Linked DNA regions of Aquibium microcysteis. The main gene of each other region encodes a partner of the protein of the gene in region 2 in a complex. Links are inferred from orthologs where the notes say so. Each region holds a gene or a part of one and is shown on either strand. Other genes may lie near its edges. The genes, in order: ccmB and ccmE.

What was found.
Region 1: the proteins of ccmE (region 2) and ccmB are in contact, whole or in part, in a solved structure (PDB 8CE8), measured with the Escherichia coli proteins. The link is inferred for Aquibium microcysteis from one-to-one orthologs.

The regions. Positions count from the first base shown.
Region 1 is NZ_CP061080.1:4,044,230-4,054,322, reverse strand. What follows is about bases 4,376-7,160. They hold ccmB (heme exporter protein CcmB), read right to left. Parts: upstream 6,209-7,160; coding sequence 5,543-6,208; downstream 4,376-5,542. Other genes in these bases: ccmA (heme ABC exporter ATP-binding protein CcmA), read right to left, coding at 6,438-7,040; IAI54_RS18875 (ACT domain-containing protein), read right to left, coding at 5,148-5,543; IAI54_RS18880 (heme ABC transporter permease), read right to left, coding at 4,376-5,048. In the rest of the region: signal recognition particle-docking protein FtsY, read left to right, coding at 1-1,514; IAI54_RS18905 (septation protein A), read left to right, coding at 1,559-2,209; IAI54_RS18900 (pyridoxamine 5'-phosphate oxidase family protein), read left to right, coding at 2,214-2,828; IAI54_RS18895 (NUDIX hydrolase), read right to left, coding at 2,854-3,399; IAI54_RS18890 (DsbE family thiol:disulfide interchange protein), read right to left, coding at 3,536-4,111; heme exporter protein CcmD, read right to left, coding at 4,108-4,278; more of IAI54_RS18880, read right to left, coding at 4,284-4,375; aconitate hydratase AcnA, read left to right, coding at 7,308-10,001; IAI54_RS18855 (ceramidase domain-containing protein), read right to left, coding at 10,069-10,093. UniProt on the Escherichia coli protein: Required for the export of heme to the periplasm for the biogenesis of c-type cytochromes.
Region 2 is NZ_CP061080.1:5,842,302-5,852,605, reverse strand. Bases 6,640-9,635 are described here. They hold ccmE (cytochrome c maturation protein CcmE), read right to left. Parts: upstream 8,357-9,635; coding sequence 7,922-8,356; downstream 6,640-7,921. Other genes in these bases: IAI54_RS27545 (hypothetical protein), read right to left, coding at 9,608-9,635; ccmI (c-type cytochrome biogenesis protein CcmI), read right to left, coding at 8,356-9,495; IAI54_RS27560 (heme lyase CcmF/NrfE family subunit), read right to left, coding at 6,640-7,897. Outside these bases: IAI54_RS27590 (bifunctional [glutamine synthetase] adenylyltransferase/[glutamine synthetase]-adenylyl-L-tyrosine phosphorylase), read right to left, coding at 1-148; IAI54_RS27585 (sensor histidine kinase), read right to left, coding at 145-1,569; IAI54_RS27580 (response regulator transcription factor), read right to left, coding at 1,623-2,297; IAI54_RS27575 (Do family serine endopeptidase), read right to left, coding at 2,449-3,957; IAI54_RS27570 (bifunctional alpha/beta hydrolase/OsmC family protein), read right to left, coding at 4,161-5,393; IAI54_RS27565 (cytochrome c-type biogenesis protein), read right to left, coding at 5,430-5,915; more of IAI54_RS27560, read right to left, coding at 5,912-6,639; more of IAI54_RS27545, read right to left, coding at 9,636-10,027. UniProt on the Escherichia coli protein: Heme chaperone required for the biogenesis of c-type cytochromes. Transiently binds heme delivered by CcmC and transfers the heme to apo-cytochromes in a process facilitated by CcmF and CcmH.

The DNA.
Region 1 (10,093 bases), 1.8 Mb from region 2 along the record:
AGGACAAGGTCGAGGAGACGACGCCGGCGGCCGAGGCCCGCGTCGGGCAGCCGGTCCCCGAGGCGGACGCCGCCGAAGCGCCCGCTGCAGCGCAGCCCGCCGCGCCGGTGCCAGCCGCCCAGCCCGCACCCGCCCAGCCCGCACCCACAGGCGAGATCGCGCCGCCGCTGCGCGAGCCGTCGCCGATCCATGCCGACCCGCTGCGCGACGAGGTCGCTCCGGAGATCGACCCGGTCCCGGCGCCCGCGCCCGCCGGTCCCGTTGCGCCGGCAGAGCCTGCCGCGCTCCCCAGGCCCGCATCCGTCAGTGACGGAACCCCGGACGTCCCCGCCGCCGCCGCTGCGGACACGGCCCCGGCGCCCTCGGCCATCACGCCGGCGCAAGCACCCGCGGCCGTTGCCCCCGTCGCCGCCCCCGCCGCCGAGATCGCACCGCCGCTGCGCACGCCGCCGCCGGTCGCCGTCGATCCCGTCGCTGACGAAATCGCGCCGGAGCCCGCCCCGCAGCCGACCCCGCCGCCCGCCGGACGCATCACCGTCGGCAAGGCGGTGGAGCGTCGCGAGGACGCGCCGGCCGTCCCCGTGGCTCAGGCGGTCAAGCAGGGCTGGTTCCAGAAGCTGCGCGACGGTCTGTCGCGTTCCTCGCGCGAGCTTTCGGGCTCGATCGCCGGCGTCTTCACCAAGCGCAAGCTCGACGAGGACACGCTGCAGGACCTCGAGGACGTGCTGATCCGCGCCGATCTCGGCATGGAGACGGCGATGCGGGTCACCGATGCGCTGGCCTCGGGCCGGTACGGGCGGGACGTCTCGGACCTCGACGTGCGGACGATCATGGCGCAGGAGGTCGAGAAGGTCCTGAAGCCGGTTGCCCGGCCGCTGGAGCTCGATCTCTCCGTCAAGCCGCACGTGATCCTGGTGGTCGGCGTCAACGGCACCGGCAAGACCACCACCATCGGCAAGCTTGCCGCCAAGCTGACGGCGGGCGGGTTGAAGGTGATGCTCGCCGCCGGCGACACGTTCCGCGCCGCCGCCATCGAGCAGCTGAAGATCTGGGGCGAGCGGACCGGCTCTCCCGTGGTCGCCACCAAGCTCGGCGCCGACGCAGCCGGCCTCGCCTGGGATGCCTTCGAGAAGGCGAAGGCGGCGGGCTCCGACGTGCTGATCATCGACACTGCCGGCCGGCTGCAGAACAAGACCGAGCTGATGGCGGAGCTGGAAAAGATCGTGCGGGTGCTGAACAAGCTCGATCCGGACGCGCCGCACACCGTGCTCCAGACAGTGGACGCGACCACCGGCCAGAACGCGCTCAATCAGGTCGAGATCTTCCGCAACGTGGCGGGCGTGAGCGGGCTGGTCATGACCAAGCTCGACGGCACCGCCCGCGGCGGCATCCTCGTGGCCATCGCGGCGAAGCACAAGCTGCCGGTCTATTTCATCGGCGTCGGCGAACAGGTCGACGACCTCGAACCCTTCTCGGCGAACGATTTCGCCAAGGCGATCGCCGGCGTGAACTGAGCCTGCCGCGCCCGCGCCACGGCCAGAAGCGAAAGGACAGCACGATGCAGGAACCGATCCTCGAGCGCGATCCCGCCGACCCGAAGCGCAAGCCGATGAACCCGCTGCTCAAGCTGGCGCTGGAGCTCGGGCCGCTGATGGTCTTCTTCTTCGCCAATTCGCGCGGCGAGTGGCTTGCCGAGCGGTTTCCGGCCCTCGGCGCGTTCGGCGGCCCGCTGTTCATGGCCACCGGCCTCTTCATGGTCGCGACCGCGATCTCGCTCACCGTCTCCTGGCTGCTCGTCCGCACCCTGCCGATCATGCCGCTGGTGTCCGGCGTCGTCGTCTTCGTCTTCGGCGCGCTGACGCTCTGGCTGCAGGACGAGATCTTCATCAAGATGAAGCCCACCATCGTCAACACGCTGTTCGGCGTCGTGCTGCTCGGCGGGCTCTTCTTCGGAAAGTCATTGCTGGGCTACGTCTTCGACGAGGCCTTCAAGCTCGATGCCGAAGGCTGGCGCAAGCTGACGCTGCGCTGGGGCGTGTTCTTCCTCTTCCTGGCCCTCGTCAACGAGGTGGTCTGGCGGCTGTTCTCGACCGATACATGGGTGGCGTTCAAGGTCTGGGGCATCATGCCCATCACCCTGATCTTCACTTTCAGCCAGATGCCGCTCATCATGCGCCACTCGACGGACGACACGTTCAGGAAGAGGTAGTCCCATGGAGTTTCTCACCAGCCGCGAAGACCTGCGCCGCCTCTACAAGGCACCCGGCGATGGGCCGATCCGGAAGGAACTTCCGCTTCTCGACCGGCATTGCCGCGCTTTCATCGCCAGGAGCCCGTTCCTGCTGATCGGATCATCGGACGGTCGCGGGAACGCCGACGTCACGCCGCGCGGCGACAGGCCGGGCTTCGTCGCCGTGCTCGACGACCACACCATCGCGATCCCCGACCGGCCGGGCAACAACCGGCTGGACACGCTGGAGAACATCGTCGCCGAACCGGCGGTCGGCCTCTTGTTCCTGATCCCGAACATGAACGAGACGCTGCGCCTCAACGGCCGGGCCCGCATCACGGCGGACGAAGGCCTGCGCGAGCGCCTCGCCGTCGACGGCAAGCGCCCCACGACGGTCATCGTCGTCACCGTCCAGTCCGTTTACATGCACTGCGCCAAGGCGTTCATGCGCTCCAATCTCTGGGCGCCCGAGACCTGGCCGGCGCGCTCGGAGATGCCGACGCTGGGCGAGATCCTCAAGGACCAGATCGCCTATGCGGCGACGGCGGCGGAAGCCGACGAAGCGCTTGCGGAGGCCTACGCCAAGTCGATGTGGTGAGGACGCGCGCGGCGCGTCGGTTCCTTCACCGGGGACGTGCGTCGCCGTTCTCGCCCGGCGGATTGGCGAAGGGCGCCACGCCCCTGCCATCCTGCACCATGCGCTCGTGGCGCAGCATCCAGTGCACGGTCGGGAAGGCGAGGTCGCCCCAGGGGATCTCGTCCCAGGAGAACAGCGCCACCTCCAGGCTCTCCTCGCCGGCCGCGTAGACCGGCTCGGCCAGCGTGGCGCGGTAGATCAGCTGCACCTGGGAGAGCCGCGGCACCGAGTAGATGGCAAGCAGCCCGTCGATCGCCAGCGCCGCGTTGGCTTCCTCGCGGGCCTCGCGGCGGGCGCCGTCCTCCGGCGTCTCGTGCAGTTCCATGAAGCCGGCCGGCACCGTCCAGAAGCCGTGCCGCGGCTCGATCGCGCGCCGGCAGAGCAGGATCCTGCCGTCGTGCCGCACCACGGAGCCGACCACGATCTTCGGGTTCTCGTAGTTCACGAAGCCGCAGGTCTCGCAGACGGCACGCTCATGCGTGTCGCCATCGGGGACGGTACGGGCGAAGATCGGGGACAGGGGATAGACCATGGAGGCGCAAGATAGGGCGGCGGCGCGACGTTGCCAATCGGGGGAAAGCGGCGGAGAGGAGCTTTGGCTGGGCCAACGCGCGTGGCGTCTCCACCCCCACCCCTGGCCCCTCCCCGCAAGGGGGAGGGGAAGCCGGTCAACCCGCCGCCAGCGCCTTCTCGATCTGCGGCATCAGCTCCTCGGTCACGCTCTGCGGCGTGAAGGGGCCGACGTGCTTCCACAGGATGGTGCCGTCGCGGCCGACGAGGAAGGTCTCGGGCACGCCATAGACGCCCCAGTTGATGGCGGTGCGGCCGGCATCGTCGGTGCCGATGGCGTCGTAGGGATTGCCGAGTTCGCCCAGGAAGCGGCGGGCGTTCTCGGGCTTGTCCTTGTAGTTCAGCCCGGCGATCCGGATGCGGTCGTCCTGACCCAGTTGCATGAGCAGCGGGTGCTCCTGCCGGCACGGCGCGCACCAGGAGGCCCAGACGTTGACCAGCGTCACCTGGCCCTCGAAGGCGGCGCTGGCGAGGCCGGGCAGGCCGGTGCCGTCGAGCGGCGGCAGGTCGGTCTGCGGCGCCGGCCGGCCGATCAGCGCGGAGGGGATGGTCGAGACGTCGCGGCCGGAGAGAAGCTGCGCCAGGAACAGCCCGGACAGGGCGAGGAACAGCGCGAGCGGCACGAAGACCAGCCAGCGCCGCGGCCGTGTGGGCCGGGTGTCTTCCACGTTCATCGCTTGTCGGTTCCGGCGCGGTCGGAGCGGCGGCGCACCCCGCGGGCCTCGAGGTCGGCGAGTTCGGTCCTGCGGGCGCGCTGGTCGATCAGGTTCCAGGCGACGAGGGCCAGAATGCCGAGCGCGGAGATGCCGTAGGCGGCGGCGACGAAGAGTTCGTGCGACATCGGGCTCAGGCCGCCGCAGCGTCGGCGCGGCGTGCGGACACGCGGCGCATGGCGATGACGCGGCGGCGCCAGATCTCGGTGCGCATCGCCATCAGGTGCAGGGTGAAGAAGAGCAGCGAGAAGCCGAGCGCGCAGACGAGCAGCGGCCACAGCATCGAGGGGTGGATGGTCGGACCGTCGAGGCGGATCACCGAGGCCGGCTGGTGCAGCGTGTTCCACCAGTCGACCGAGAACTTGATGATCGGGATGTTGACGAAGCCGACGAGCGTGACGATCGCGGCCGCGCGGGCCGAGCGGCCGGGGTCGTCCAGCGCGCGCGTCAGCGCGATCAGGCCGAGATACATCAGGAACAGCACGAAGACCGAGGTCAGCCGCGCGTCCCACACCCACCAGGTGCCCCACATCGGCTTGCCCCAGATCGAGCCGGTGATCAGGCAGAGCGCGGTGAACATGGCGCCGATGGGGGCGGCGGCCTTGAGCGAGACGTCGGCCAGCGGATGGCGCCAGACCAGCGTGCCGATCGCCGAGGCGGACATGATCGAATAGCACATCATGGCGAGCCAGGCGAAGGGCACGTGGATGTACATGATGCGGACGGTGATGCCCTGCTGGTAGTCTTCCGGGGCGGCGAATGCCATCCAGATGCCGGTCGCCAGGACGAGGACGGTCAGCCCGGCCAGCCAGGGCACGACCGCATTCGCGAAGCCGACGAAGCGCGTCGGGTTCGCGAGATCCGTCCAGCGGGCGGTGGCTAGCGTGGTCTGGCTCATGACTGTCTTCAATAGAGGGATCGAGCGCTTCCCGCAATTGACGCCCATCAAAGCGGCGTGATCGCGGCGGCTTCCGGCCTGCGACGGAATCGCTCAGGTCTACCGCGCCACTTCCTCCAGGATCGCCATCGCGTCCGCCGCCCGCGCTTCCGGCACGAAGAGATGGTCGTGGTGAAAGGCCGAGACCGGATTGACGCCGATGCCCGCCGCGGCCAGCCGCGGCAGGATGGCGGCGAGGAAGCCGACAGCCTCCAGCGACGAATGGACCTCGAGCACGATCCGCCGGCAGGGGAAGGTGAAGCCGAGGCCCGCCCGCCCGGCCTCCGCGCGCGGCAGCACCAGCGTCGTGCCTTCGTCCTCGGCAAAGCGCATCAGCGCAGCGAGCCCTGCCGGCTCCGGGCTGCCCGCGGGCAGCGTGGCGAAGACGTAGACGGTCTCGTCCAGCCGCGGCGACATGGCCGCGAGCAGCCGCGCGAGGTCGGTTTCGGCTTGCATCAGTCGGCCGACCATCGCAGCGCCGCTGCCGCCGCCACCGGGCCGAGCACGGCGAAGAACAGCGTCATCGCCGTCATCAGCAGGAAGGGCGGCAGGAAGGGGTCGGGCTCGGTGACGGCACCGTAGCTCGCCGAGACGCCGAAGATCAGTACCGGGATCACCAGCGGCAGAACGAGCACCGAGACCAGCAGCCCGCCGCGCGGCAGCGAGACCGCGACCGCCGCACCCGCCGCGCCGATGAAGGCGATGGCCGGCGTGCCGAAGAACAGCGTCAGCGTCGCTGCGCCGATGCCCAGAGGCTCCATGTTCATGAACAGGCCGAGCAGCGGCGCCGCGATCACCAGCGGCAGCACGCTCGACGTCCAGTGCGCCAGGCACTTCACGAACACCGCCAGCGCCAGCATGCGGCGCTCGCCGGCGATGATCAGCAGGTCGAGCGAGCCGTCGTCGCGGTCGGCCTGGAACAGCCGGTCGAGCCCGAGCAGGCTCGCCAGAAGCGCCCCGATCCACAGGATCGCCGGCCCGATGCGGGCGAGCAGGTTGAGGTCCGGCCCGACGCCGAAGGGGATGACGGCCACCACGGCGAGGAAGAACAGGATGCCGACCAGCGCCCCGCCGCCGGCGCGGATGCCGAGGCGCACGTCGCGGAGGTAGAGGGCTAGCATCGGTCGTCGCTCATGAGCCTGAAGCGAAGACGCTCTGCGGCGCCCCCCTCTGGCCTGCCGGCCATCTCCCCCACGAGGGGGGAGATCACCTGGCCTCTCCCGCCACGCCTCCCCTGCAACGCTGGTGATTGGCGAAAGCGCTCATGACGGCCGATCTCCCCCCTCGTGGGGGAGATGTCCGGCATGACAGAGGGGGGCGCAACAGAACGCATCGCTGATCGTTGTTCCATCACTGACCCATCCGCAGTTCCTGCGCCCATTCCAGCCCGAGCGGCAGGTGCGTCGCGGCGAGGATCATGCCGCCGTCCTCCAGATGCGCGGCCATCAGCTTCGCGAACTGCGCCTCCGAGGCGCGGTCGAGCCCCGCGGTCGGCTCGTCGAGCATCCAGACCGGGCGGTAGGAGACCAGCAGTTTCGCGATGGCGATGCGGCGCTTCTGGCCGGTCGAGAGATAGCCGAGCGGCAGGTGGCCGATCTCCTCCAGCCCCACCATCTCCAGCGCCTCGGCCACCGGCAGATGCGGCTCGCCATGATAGTCGCGCCAGAAGGAGAGGTTCTCGGTGACGGTCAGCGCCGGCTTCAGCGCGTTCTGGTGGCCGAGATAGTGGCAGGCCGACATCACGTCCGGCCAGTCCGGTTCGCCGCCCTCGATCCGCACCGTCCCACCGGCCATCGGCAGCAGGCCCGCCACGATGCGCAGCAGCGTCGACTTGCCCGATCCGTTGGGGCCCGTGACGAGCAGCCCCTCGCCGTCCGACAGCGAAAAGGAGATGCCCGAGAAGATCGTCTCGCCGCCCCGCTCGCCGTCCAGTTGGTCCGCCACGAGGCGCATTGCGGATCGTCCCTTTCTGGGCTGAAAGTCGCATGTGCGTCGCAGCATAATTCCCGCGCGCGACACTGGCACTCTCTTTAGAAATTCTCTAAGAGGTCAGCAACCGTGCCAGCGGTCGGCATGGAGACCAATCGAGCCGGACCGGCGCATCTTCCGCGAGGAGGGGAGCGCCCGGAAGCGGACAGCGGAAATGACCGTACCCGCACCTTTGCGCGTGATGCACTGGCGTCCGTTTCCACATCGGCAACGAACAGTTAGGGATCGTACGTGTCAAATTCTCTCGACAGCTTCAACTGCCGCCGGACCCTCCAGGTCGGCGACAAGGCCTATACCTATTTCAGCCTCGTGGAGGCCGAGAAGAACGGGCTCGACGGCATCGCGCGGCTGCCCTTCTCGATGAAGGTGCTGCTGGAGAACCTGCTGCGCAACGAGGATGGCCGTTCGGTCACCAAGGCCGACATCGAGGCCATCAAGGCCTGGCTGGTCGACAAGGGCACCGCGGGCCACGAGATCGCCTACCGCCCGGCGCGCGTGCTGATGCAGGACTTCACCGGCGTTCCGGCCGTGGTCGATCTCGCGGCGATGCGCGACGGCATCAAGGCGCTCGGCGGCGATCCGCAGAAGATCAACCCGCTGGTGCCGGTCGACCTCGTCATCGACCATTCGGTCATCGTCGACGAGTTCGGCACGCCGATGGCCTTCAAGCGCAACGTCGATCTCGAATACGAGCGCAATGGCGAGCGCTACCGCTTCCTGAAGTGGGGCCAGCAGGCCTTCCAGAACTTCCGCGTCGTGCCGCCCGGCACCGGCATCTGCCACCAGGTCAACCTCGAATATCTCGGCCAGACCGTCTGGACGAAGGACGAGGACGGCGAGACGGTGGCCTATCCCGACACCTGCGTCGGTACCGATTCGCACACCACCATGATCAACGGTCTCGGCGTGCTCGGCTGGGGCGTCGGCGGCATCGAGGCGGAGGCGGCCATGCTCGGCCAGCCGGTCTCCATGCTCCTGCCGGAGGTCATCGGCTTCAAGATCACCGGCAAGCTCAAGGAAGGCGTCACCGCCACCGATCTCGTGCTCACCGTCGTGCAGATGCTGCGCAAGAAGGGCGTGGTGGGCAAGTTCGTCGAGTTCTACGGCGAGGGCCTCGCCAACATGACGCTCGCCGACCGCGCCACCATCGGCAACATGGGTCCGGAATATGGCGCCACCTGCGGCTTCTTCCCGGTCGACAGGGAGACGCTGAACTACCTCACCGTCTCCGGCCGCAAGGCCGACCGCATCGCCCTCGTCGAGGCCTACAGCCGCGCGCAGGAGATGTTCTGGATGCCGGGCGCCGTCGAGCCGGTGTTCACGGATACGCTGGAACTCGACCTCGGCACGGTCGTGCCGTCGATGGCCGGCCCGAAGCGTCCCGAGGGCCGCATCCCGCTCGAAGACATCGCCTCGGGCTTCGCTCAGTCGCTGGTCAAGGAGTACAAGAAGGACGCCTCCGAGGCCGACAGGCGCTGGAAGGTCGAGGGCGAGGATTTCGACCTCGGCCATGGCGACGTCGCCATCGCGGCGATCACCTCCTGCACCAACACGTCGAACCCCTCGGTGCTGATCGGCGCCGGCCTGCTCGCGCGCAACGCCAACCGGCTCGGCCTCAAGCAGAAGCCCTGGGTGAAGACCTCGCTCGCCCCCGGCAGCCAGGTGGTCGCCGAGTATCTCGAGAAGTCGGGCCTGCAGAAGGAGCTCGACCAGATCGGCTTCAACCTCGTCGGCTTCGGCTGCACCACCTGCATCGGCAATTCCGGCCCGCTGCCGGCGCCGGTATCGAAGACCATCAACGACAAGGGCCTGATCGCCGCCGGCGTGCTGTCGGGCAACCGCAACTTCGAGGGCCGCATCTCGCCCGACGTGCAGGCCAACTATCTCGCCTCGCCGCCGCTGGTCGTGGCCTACGCGCTCGCCGGCACCGTGGCGAAGGACCTGACCACCGAGCCGATCGGCCAGGACCGCGACGGCAAGGACGTCTTCCTCAAGGACATCTGGCCCTCCAACCAGGAGATCCAGGAGTTCATCCACAAGCACGTCACGCGCGATCTGTTCGAGCAGAAATACGCCGAAGTGTTCCAGGGCGACGAGAACTGGCAGGCCGTGCAGGTGCCGGCCGGCGAGACCTATGCCTGGGACGACGACTCGACCTACGTGCAGAACCCGCCCTACTTCGTCGGCATGGGCCAGAAGGCCGTCGACGTCGGCGACATCAAGGGCGCGCGCATCCTCGGCCTGTTCGGCGACAAGATCACCACCGACCACATCTCGCCGGCCGGTTCGATCAAGGCCGCCTCGCCGGCGGGCAAGTACCTGACCGACCACGGCGTCGGCGTCGCCGACTTCAACCAGTACGGCACGCGGCGCGGCAACCATGAGGTGATGATGCGCGGCACCTTCGCCAACATCCGCATCCGCAACTTCATGCTGGGCGAGAACGGCCGCGAGGGCGGCTACACGATCCACTATCCCTCGAAAGAGGAGATGTCGATCTACGACGCCGCCATGCAGTACAAGCAGGAAGGCGTGCCGCTGGTCATCTTCGCCGGCGTCGAATACGGCAACGGCTCCTCGCGCGACTGGGCGGCCAAGGGCACCAACCTGCTCGGCGTCAAGGCGGTCGTCGCGCAGTCCTTCGAGCGCATCCACCGGTCCAACCTCGTCGGCATGGGCGTCATCCCCTTCGTCTTCGAGGAGGGCACCTCCTGGGCCTCGCTCGGGCTGAAGGGCGACGAGACGGTGACGATCGACGGGCTGGAGACGATCAAGCCGCGCCAGACCATGGCGGCCAAGGTCACCTATGCGGACGGATCGACGCGCGAAGTGCCGATCGTCTGCCGCATCGATACGCTGGACGAGCTCGACTACTACCGGAACGGCGGCATCCTGCAGTACGTGCTGCGCGATCTCGCGGCCTGACCGGCCGAAACGTCGGGACCATCGCGGCCGCCGGGAGCAATCCCGGCGGCCTTTTCTTGTGCTGCGGTCAGGCTGCAGCCGGCACGCGGTCG
Region 2 (10,304 bases):
TCCTCGGCAGGTCGGCAAGCCTCGTACAGCCGGCGTCGGCCGCCAGGGCGAGAATGTCCTCAAACTCGGCTGCCGCCCGGTCGGGATCCGTCGGCTCGAGGGGTCGCGGCGTGCCGGCGAACCAGTCGGCGGTCCGGCGACCGGTCACGCCGCACCCCGCCGGACCGGAACCGTCATGATCACCTTCAGACCGGGCGCGGCATCGCCGAGCGCAAGCGCACCCTGATGGAAGCTCATCACGGCCTTGGCCAGGCTCAGTCCCAGGCCCGACCCCGGCTGCGAACGGCTCTGTTCCAGGCGCACGAAGCGCTCCGTGGCCCGGCCGCGATCCTCCGGCGCGATGCCGGGGCCATTGTCGGAAATCTCGATACGCACGTCTCCTCCCGCGCGGGTCGCCGTCACGCGTACGAGCGGTGCCTCGGCATGCCCGGCGCAGTACTTGATGGCGTTGTCGACCACGTTTGACAAGGCCTGCGCCAGGAGTTCCCGGTTGCCGTCCACGGCGAGATATCCGTCGATGCTGGTCTCCAGCGCCACGCCGCTTTCCTCCGCCAGCGGCTCATAGAGTTCGACGACGTCGGCCACGACCTGCGTCAGGTCGAGCGTCTCGGTCTGCTCGGCCGAGTAGCCCGCCTCCAGGCGCGAGATCATCAGGATGGCGTTGAAGGTGCGGATCAGCTGGTCGGACTCGGCGATCGTCGCTTCGAGCGCCGCGCGATACTCCCCCTCGCCCCGGGCGCTCGACAGCGTCGTCTCGGCGCGGCTGCGCAGGCGGGTCAGGGGCGTCTTGAGGTCGTGGGCGATGTTGTCCGAGACCTGCTTCAAGCCCTCGTTGAGCACGGCTATCCGCGCCAGCATGGCGTTCAGGTTCTCCGAGAGGCGGTCGAATTCGTCGCCGGCGCCGGTCACCGGCAGGCGACCCGTCAGGTCGCCGCCCATGATGCGCCTGCTCGCCTCGGACACGCTGTCGATCCGCCGCAGTGCGGTGCGTCCGACGAAGTACCAGATCAGGAACGCGCCGAGGCCCATCGTGCCGAGCGCCAGGATCAGGGCGCGCTGCACGACGCTGCGGAAGCGTTCGGGCTCGCCGAGGTCGCGACCCACGAGCATGATCAGCTGGTTCGGCAGGCGCAGCACCAGCGCCATGGCCGCGTGCGGCGGCTGCGCTCCGGGCGCGGGTGCATTTGCGTCTTCGGGAGGCGGCTGCAGCGGACCGCGCTCGCCGTAGCGCTTGTAGAAGAAGGGACGCGTGGTCCAGCCGACGGTCTCCAGCACGCCCGGTTCGAGGCTCTCGACGTTGCCCGACAGGATGCGGCCATTCGGATCGGCGATGAGATAGAGGTTGGCGCCCGGCTGGCGCGCGCGCTGCTCGACCACGCGCACGAGGAACGGCAGGCCGCCGCGCTCGTAGGCGCGCACGAGGCTCATCGATTCCTCGTTGATCGTCTCCTGCGTCTGGGTGACGAGGATCCGCACCGAGACCGAGGTCATGTAGACCACCAGGCCGATGGCGCAGACGCCGAAGAGCAGCAGATAGAGTGCGGACAGCCGGGCGGCCGTCGTCCTCATCAGCGCGGAGAGCCGGGCGGCCGCGCCGCGGAAGACCGCACCGACAGCCAAGTTCAGTCGGCCTTCAGCATATAGCCGGCGCCACGGATGGTGTGCAGCAGCGGCTTGTCGAAGCCCTTCTCGATCTTGCCGCGAAGGCGCGACACGTGCACGTCGATGACGTTGGTCTGCGGGTCGAAATGATAGTCCCAGACGTTTTCCAGCAGCATCGTGCGCGTCACCACCCGCCCGGCATGCCGCATCAGGTATTCGAGCAGCTTGAACTCGCGCGGCTGCAGCGGGATGTCGCGGCCGGCGCGGCGCACGGTGTGCGACAGCCGGTCGAGTTCCAGGTCGCCGGCCCGGTACATCGTCTCGACGTCCTTGCCGCCGGAGCGCCGCTTCAGCACCTCGACGCGGGCAAGCAGCTCGCTGAAGGCATAGGGCTTGGTCAGGTAGTCGTCCCCGCCGGCCCTGAGCCCGGTCACCCGGTCGTCCACCTCGCCAAGCGCCGAGAGGATCAGCACCGGCGTTTCCGAGCCGCGTGCCCGCAGGCCGGCGATCAGCGACAGCCCGTCGCGGCGCGGCAGCATGCGATCGACGACCAGCACGTCGTAGTCGCCCTCGTCGGCCAGCGTGAAGCCGGAATCGCCGTCGGCAGCGACATGGGCGGTATGGCCGGCCTCGGCCAGCGCCTTCTGCAGATAGTCCGCAGCCTCCCGGTCGTCTTCGATGACGAGAATCTTCATGCCCGACCTATACGTGATTTCGGGCTTCTGAACTGCAGCAATGTCCACTTCACGCCCCTGTGGAAAAGCGGCAGCGGGTTGCCCCGCTGCCGTCGTTCATGGCGGGCAGAGCCCGCCGCCCTCGATCACGCGGACGAAACGCGCCCTGCGATCAGCCCTGCTGAACCGGCAGCGCGACGAAGCGGTTGGTGTCGTCCCGCTTGATCTGGAACAGCACCGCCTTGCGGCCCGCCTTCGACGCATCGCTGACCGCCTTCTCGACGGCCGCTGCGCTGGTCACGGACTGGGAGTTGACGGAGGTGATCACGTCGCCGGCCTGGATACCGCGATCGGCGGCGTCGCTGCCCGCCAGCACGTCGGTCACGACCACGCCCGCGCCGTCCTCGGACGGCGTCACGGTGAGGCCGAAGCCCTCCAGGACGCTGCCCTGCTCTTCGCTCTGGTCGAGCGAAGCCTGCTGCTCCATGCCGGGCATCTCGCCGAGCTTCACCGTGACGGTCTGCTCGGTACCGTCGCGCAGGACCGTGAGTTCCGCCGAGACGCCGGGCTGCATGTTGCCGATGGTCCGGGCGAGTTCGCGTGGCGACTTGATGGCCTTGCCGTCGACCTTGACGATGATGTCGCCCGGCTCGACGCCGGCCTTCATCGCTGGGCTGTCGGCCTGCGGCTGCGAGACCAGCGCGCCATCCGTCCCCTTGATCCCGAGCGATTCGGCGATCTCTTCGGTCACCGGCTGGATCTGGACGCCGAGCCAGGCGCGCTCCACCGTTCCGCTCGTCCGAAGCGAGGCGATCACGTCCCTCGCGGTCGACGCCGGGATCGCGAAGGCGATGCCGACATTGCCGCCGGAGGGGGAGAAGATCGCGGTGTTGATGCCGACGACCTCGCCATTGAGGTTGAAGGCCGGTCCGCCCGAGTTGCCGCGGTTCACCGCCGCATCGATCTGGATGAAGTCGTCATAGGGACCGGCACCTATGTCGCGGCCACGCGCCGAGATGATGCCGGCGGTGACGGTGCCGCCGAGGCCGAAGGGATTGCCGACCGCCACCACCCAGTCACCGACACGGACCTTGGAATCGTCGGCGAAGGTCACGTAGGTGAAGGTGCGTTCCTCGTCGACCTTCAGGAGAGCGAGATCGGTCCGCGGGTCGGAGCCGACCAGCGTCGCGCCGATCTCGGTGCCGTCATCCATCACGACCGTGAATTCCGAGCCGCCGTCGATGACGTGGTTGTTGGTCACGAGGTAGCCGTCCTCGGAGATGAAGAAGCCTGACCCCTGCGACACCGGGCGTGCGCGCTCCGGGCGGTTGCGCTCTGCGCGCGGCCCGTTCTCGAAGCCGCGGAACTCGCGGAAGAAGCGCTTCATCGGATGATCGTCCGGCAGGTTCTCGAAGCCCTGGCCGAACATGCCCTCGGGGCCGGCCGCCGCCGGCTGCATCTTGGCCTTCACGCGCACGGAAACGACGGCCGGCGAGACCTTCTCGACGACGTCGGCGAAGCCCGGCTGCTGCTGCGTCTCGACGCGGACGGCCTGCGCGAACACGGGGACGGTTCCGCTCGTCACGGCGCCGAGGCCGATCGCCGATGCGATCGCGACCGATGCGGCGGCGGCTGCAAAGCGCTTGCCGGCGGTCGACTTGGGGGAGAATGGAGAGTTCATCGTGTCCTGTCCTTTCGGGTTCGGATGTGTGTGACATCCTCGGACAGGGATTTAGGCAACCGCACATTACGGCGCCATTTCCGGCGCATGAAATGTTGGTAAGGTTCCCGGATACTCCGCCGCGGGCAAAGCCGATACGGCGGATCGGAGCAGGGACGGCATCCCGTCGCAGCGCCGGTCGGGGTGGGCAGCGGGCGCAGGCGCTATCGTGCCCGAACCACTGTCCTCACCTTCGAGTGACCCTCGAGCGTCCTGTGCACCGGGCACTTCCCCGCGATCTCCTCGATCTTGTCTGCAAGTTCCGCCGGCAGCTCGCCCTCGATCGAGATCACGCGTTCGAAGCGGTCGATGCGCCTGCCCGAGCCGCGTTCCTCGTCGGTGCAGTCCTCGCAGTCCCTGGAGTGGACCTTGGCATGGCTGACGTCGACGCTGACGCGGCCGAGCGGGAGCTTCTTGAAGTCCGCATACATGCGCAGCGTCATCGACGTGCAGGCGCCGAGTGCGATCGACAGGAAATCGTAAGGCGACGGACCGGTGTCGAGCCCGCCGGCCGAGACCGGCTCGTCCGCGAAGAGCCGGTGCCGGCCCGCCTGGACGGCGTTCTGGAACTTGCCCTCGCCCGTCTCCGTCACGCGGACGTGCTCGACCGGTGCTTCGCCCTGAGGCGTGTCAGCATCCAGGTAGCGAGACGCCCAGCCGGCGATGACGGAGGCGGCGAAGGCCGCGTCCTCGGCGCGGGTCAGCAGATGGTCGGCCCGGTCGAGCGATACGAAGCTCTTGGGATGACGCGCGGCGATGAAGATCGCCGTCGCGTTGTCGATGCCCACCGTCTCGTCGAGCGGCGAATGCAGGATCAGCAGCGGCTTGCGCATCGCCCGGATGCGCTCGGCGAGGCGCACGCCGCGCACGTCCTCGACGAATTGCCGGGCGATGCGGAAGCCGCGCCCCGCCAGCGTCACAAGGGCCTGTCCCTCGCGCTCGATCGTCTCGAGGTCCGCACCGAAATTCGCCAGCACGTGGTCGGCGTCGGCCGGCGCGCCGATGGTCACCACGGCGCGCGCTTCCGGAATGTCGGCCGCCACCGCCAGCATGGCCGCGCCGCCCAGGGAATGGCCGATCAGGAGCGCGGGTGCGGCGTGGTTCTCCCGCAGCCAGTCGGCCGCCGCCAGCAGGTCGGCGACGTTGGACGAGAAGTTGGTCGAGGCGAATTCGCCTTCGCTCGAGCCGAGGCCGGTGAAATCGAAACGAAGAACGGCGATGCCGGCGCGGGCGAGGTCGGCCGCGATGCGGCGGACGGCAAGGAGGTCCTTCGAGCAGGTGAAGCAGTGGGCGAACAGCGCGAAGGCCCGCACCCGCCCGTCCGGCATGTCGAGGCGTGCGGCAAGGCTCGCGCCGGAATGGCCCGAAAAGCTCGCGCGGCTGGTCATCGGCTGCATGGGGCGTCCTCCCGTTCGATCCGGAGGCCAAGCCTATCAGCCGGCTCTGTCGGTCTCTTCCAGAATCTTGCCGAGACGCGCCTCCTCGTCGGCCGACAGCCGGTCGCCGGGTCCCGCTCTGCGCCGACGGCGCGTCACCAGGAAGACGGCGCCGGCGCCGATCACCACCACGGGCGTCGCCCACAGCGCGAGATTGCGCAGGTTCATGCGCGGCTTCAGCAGCACGAATTCGCCGTAGCGCGCGACGACGAAATCGATCACCTCGTCGTCGCTGTCTCCCGCCACCAGCCGCTCGCGCACCAGGACGCGCAGGTCGCGCGCCAGTTCGGCGTTCGAATCGTCGATCGACTGGTTCTGGCAGACGAGGCAGCGCAGATGCGTCGAGAGTTCGCGCGCCCGCGCCTCCAGCGCCGGATCGTCGAGCACCTCGTCTGGCAGCACCGCGCGGGCCGCCCCGGCCGACATGGCGACCGCCAGGGCCACGAGCAAGGCCGCCAGCAGCGGGCGCAGAAGGCCCGTCATGCCGCGGTCTCCGCCGCGGCGAGCCGCTTCCGGCGCTTCGCCGGCGCCCCGACGCGCAGACGCCGGTCGAGCAGCGAGAGCGTGCCGCCCACCATCATCACCACGCAGCCGAGCCAGATCAGCGTCACCAGGGGTTTCCACCAGATGCGCACGACGATGCCGCCGTCGTCGACGGCGTCGCCCAGCGCCACATAGACCTGGCTGACGCCTCGGGTGGCGATGCCGGCTTCGGTCGTCGGCATCTGCCGCGCCGGATAGATGCGCTTCGACGAGACGATCTCCGTCAGCGTCCGGCCGTCGGAATCGAGCAGCAGGAAGCGACCCTGATCCTCGGTGTAGTTCGGGCCGCGATAGGGCTGCAGCCCCTCGAAGCGCAGATCGTATCCGGCAACCCTGACGCTCTCGCCCGGCTTCATGGTCAGGATGTGCTCGGTCTGCAGCGACATGACGGCCACGACGCCGAGCGTCGTCAGCCCAACGCCGAGATGGGCGAGCGCGGTGCCATGCGCCGAACGGGGCAGTCCCGTGAAACGGCGGAAGGCGACGCGAGGCGGAACGCTGCCGATGCCGGACTTTGCGGCGAGATCGGTCAGGGCACCGAGAACCAGCCAGGTGCCGAGCCCGATGCCGAAGGCCGCCAGCACCGACGCCCGGTCGACGAAGGCGTATGTCACCAGCATGACCAGCACCGCACCGCCGAAGGCGAAGAACAGACGCTGCGAAGCGGCCCACAGATCGGCGCGCTTCCAGGCGAGCAGCGGGCCGAAGGGGACGGCCAGCAGCAGCGGCACCATCAGCGGACCGAAGGTCAGGTTGAAGAAGGGCTCGCCGACGGAAATCTTCTCGCCGGTGATCGATTCCAGCACCAGCGGATAGAGCGTGCCGACCAGCACCGTCGTCACCGCCGTCGACAGGAACAGGTTGTTGAGCACCAGCGAACCCTCGCGCGAGATCGGCGCGAAGATGCCGCCGGGCGTCAGCGTCTGCGCCCGCCATGCGAACAGCATCAGCGCTCCGCCGATGAAGAAGACGAGGATCATCAGGATGAAGACGCCGCGGGCGGGGTCGGTCGCGAAGGCATGGACGGAGGTCAGCACACCCGAGCGCACCAGGAAGGTGCCGAGCAGCGACAGCGAGAAGGCCATGATGGCGAGCAGCAGCGTCCAGATCTTCAGCGCCGAGCGCCGTTCCATCACGATCGCCGAATGCAGCAGCGCGGTCCCGGCGAGCCATGGCATGAAGGAGGCGTTCTCGACCGGATCCCAGAACCAGAAGCCGCCCCAGCCGAGTTCGTAATAGGCCCAGTATGAACCCATGGCGATGCCGCCGGTCAGGAAGATCCAGGCGGCCAGCGTCCATGGCCGCACCCAGCGCGCCCAGGCCGCGTCGATCCGGCCCTCGATCAGTGCCGCGATGGCGAAGGAAAAGCAGACAGAGAAGCCGACATAGCCCAGGTAGAGAAGCGGCGGATGGATCGCCAGGCCCACGTCCTGCAGGATCGGATTGAGGTCCTGCCCCTCGACCGGTGCCGGGTCCACCCGGATGAACGGGTTCGACGTGGCGATGATGAACAGGAAGAAGGCGGCGCCGATGAGACCCTGGATCGCCAGCACGTTGGCGCGCAGCGTCGCCGGCAGGTTGCGCCCGAAGGACGCCACCAGCGCTCCGAAGAAGGTCAGGATCAGCACCCACAGCAGCATCGAGCCCTCGTGGTTGCCCCAGGTGCCGGTGATCTTGTAGAGCATCGGCTTCTGCGAGTGCGAGTTCTGGACCACGTTCAGGACCGAGAAGTCGGACAGGATGTAGGCGATCGTCAGAGCGGCGAACGAGATCGCCGTCATCGCGAAGCCGGTCACCGCCACCGGCCCCGCCGTCGCCATCAGCCGGGCGTCGCCGGTCCGCGCGCCGATCAGCGGCAGCACGAACTGCACCAGCGACAGCACGAAGGCCAGCACGAGCGCGAAATGTCCGGTCTCGACCATGGTCCGCAGTCCTCCCCTTCCGCGCTATTCCGGCTGCCAGACGCCCTGCGCCTTGAGGCTGTCGGCCACTTCCTTCGGCATGTAGGTCTCGTCGTGCTTGGCCAGCACGCTGTCGGCGACGAAGACGCCGTCGGTACCGAGCGCGCCTTCCGTCACCACGCCCTGCCCCTCGCGGAACAGATCCGGCAGGATACCGTCATACACCACCTTGACCTTGCCGGCGCCATCCTCGACGCCGAAGGCGACGCGGGTGCCGCCGCCGCGCTCGACCGAACCCTCCTCGACCAGCCCGCCGAGCCGGATGCGTTGGCCGGGCGCGATGCTGGCTCCAGCGAGGTCCGCAGGCATGTAGAAATAGGACGACTTCTCGCCCAGGGCATAGAAGGTCAGGCCGGCAGCCGCACCGAGGAAGGTCAGCCCGCCGGCGATGATGGTCAGGCGTTTTCGCTTTCGTTTCATCATTGTTGCTCATCCCCGAGCCCGAGCCCGGCGGCGAAGGCCGTCAGGTCGCGGGCCTGTTGCGTGTCGGCGCCGAGCGCCGTGACGCCGCGGGCCAGTGCATCGCGTGCATCCGTCCTGCGGTCGAGCACGAGGTAGGAACGGACGAGGCGCTGCCACCCTTCGGCGTCCTGCGGGTTCTGCCTTAGCCGCTCGTCGAGCCGCTCGACCATGACCTGGATCATGTCCGCACGCTCCGCATCGGAAAGTGCCGCGGCCGCCTCCACGTCCTCGCTCGACGGACCGGGGGCCGCCGCTGCGCGGCGCTGCGCCTCTGCGGTGGCCTGCGCCAGCGTCTGTTCCACGACCGGCCGCCAGGGCGAGTCCGCCTCGAGCGTCGACAGGAGCGCGCCGAGGTCGTCGGCCGCCCCGGCGAGGTCACCCTCCTGGGCCTTTGCCGTCGCAAGGAAGAACCGCGGCCGCGGGTCGGCGGGATCGAGCACGGCCGCCCGTTCGAAGGCCGCGGCCGCATCGGCCGTGACCACGCCGCCGGCACCCGCCATCAACGCTTCGCCGAGGCCCGTCCAGCGCTGCGCGCTGTCGCCCTGCAGCCGGATCGCGTTTCGGAAGGCGGTCGCCGCTTCGCCCGCCCGCTCGAGCCTGAGATAGATCGGCGCCACCACGTCCCAGCCGCGGCCATCCTCGGGATTCGCGCGCAGATGGGCTTCGGCACGGGCGACGAGTTCGTCGATCGTGGACGACGCGGGATCCTTGGCGAGCCTTTCGGCGAGCGGCTGGCCGGCCATATCCGGCGATCCGATCGCGGAGTAGAGGCCCCAGCTCGTCACCGGTACCGCGACGACCGCCGCCATCGCGAGCCCGCGCACCAGCGTGTTCGCGCGCGCCGTATGCCCCTCGCCCTCGCCAGACGCGTCGAGCTTCAGGATACGGCGGCCGATCTCGGCGCGCGCCTGGGCCGCCTCGTCCACGCCGATCAGCCCGCGTTCGGCGTCGCGCTCGATTTCGGCCAGCTGGTCGCGATAGACTTCGAGGTCATGCTCGCGCGCGCCCGCCACCTCGCGGCGCGAGCCGGCGAGCGGAAGGATGATGGCGAGGCTCGCGATGACCGTGAGCAGCCCGAGGACGATCCAGAACACCATGCGGTCTCACATAGCGGGGGTTGGACCGCATTCCAATCGTCTCCCCATGCGGCTATTTGGCGGCGCCCGCATGGAAATTCCGCTCCGGATGCCTCACGCGGCATCCGCGACGTCAGGTGAGCGGTGTCCAGCTGCCGTTCGGACTGCGGCAGGCGGTACCGCGCGCGTCGTTCTCCTCCGCGCCCGCCCCGACGGAATGGCTGTACTGGCGGCAGTCCTGCGAACCGACGCGATAGGGCTGGGCGGCGACGACGCGACCGCTGATGCGCCCGTCCTCGCTGCGCCAGGCCACCGGCGTTCCCGGCGCGGTGTATTCGAGCGCGCGATACTCGGCTTCGAGCGCCCTGCGGCGGTCGCGGGAGCTGAGGCTGGCGCCGAGAGGACCCCCGATCAGCCCGCCCTTCATTGCCGCGATGATCGAATCGGCCGTCGCGGGCCGCGTCGCCTCCGAGCCGGTGATCGACATCGTCGTGCAGCCGCCGAGGCCCATGATGGCAAGCGCAGCCACGAGCCGTCCAGTCGTCCTGCGCATCCGCTCTCCTGTCTCATCCGCCGGCCGAACCGGCCCGATAGGGTTCATGTATGTCGGAATTTTGGCCCGGGCGAAAGGCCGCACGGGCACCGGGGACATGCTCTTCCTGCAGGGTGTGAACGGCGACCGTTCCGTCCGGTTCCGGATATGCCGGCGCATGAAGAGGAGCTGCTCCGCGTTCGCTATGGCCACGCCCATGACGACGGCATCTTCGCTCCACGCGCGGCGACCGTGTCGATGGAGGTCAACCGCCGGATGGCGCACGAGCCGCCACACT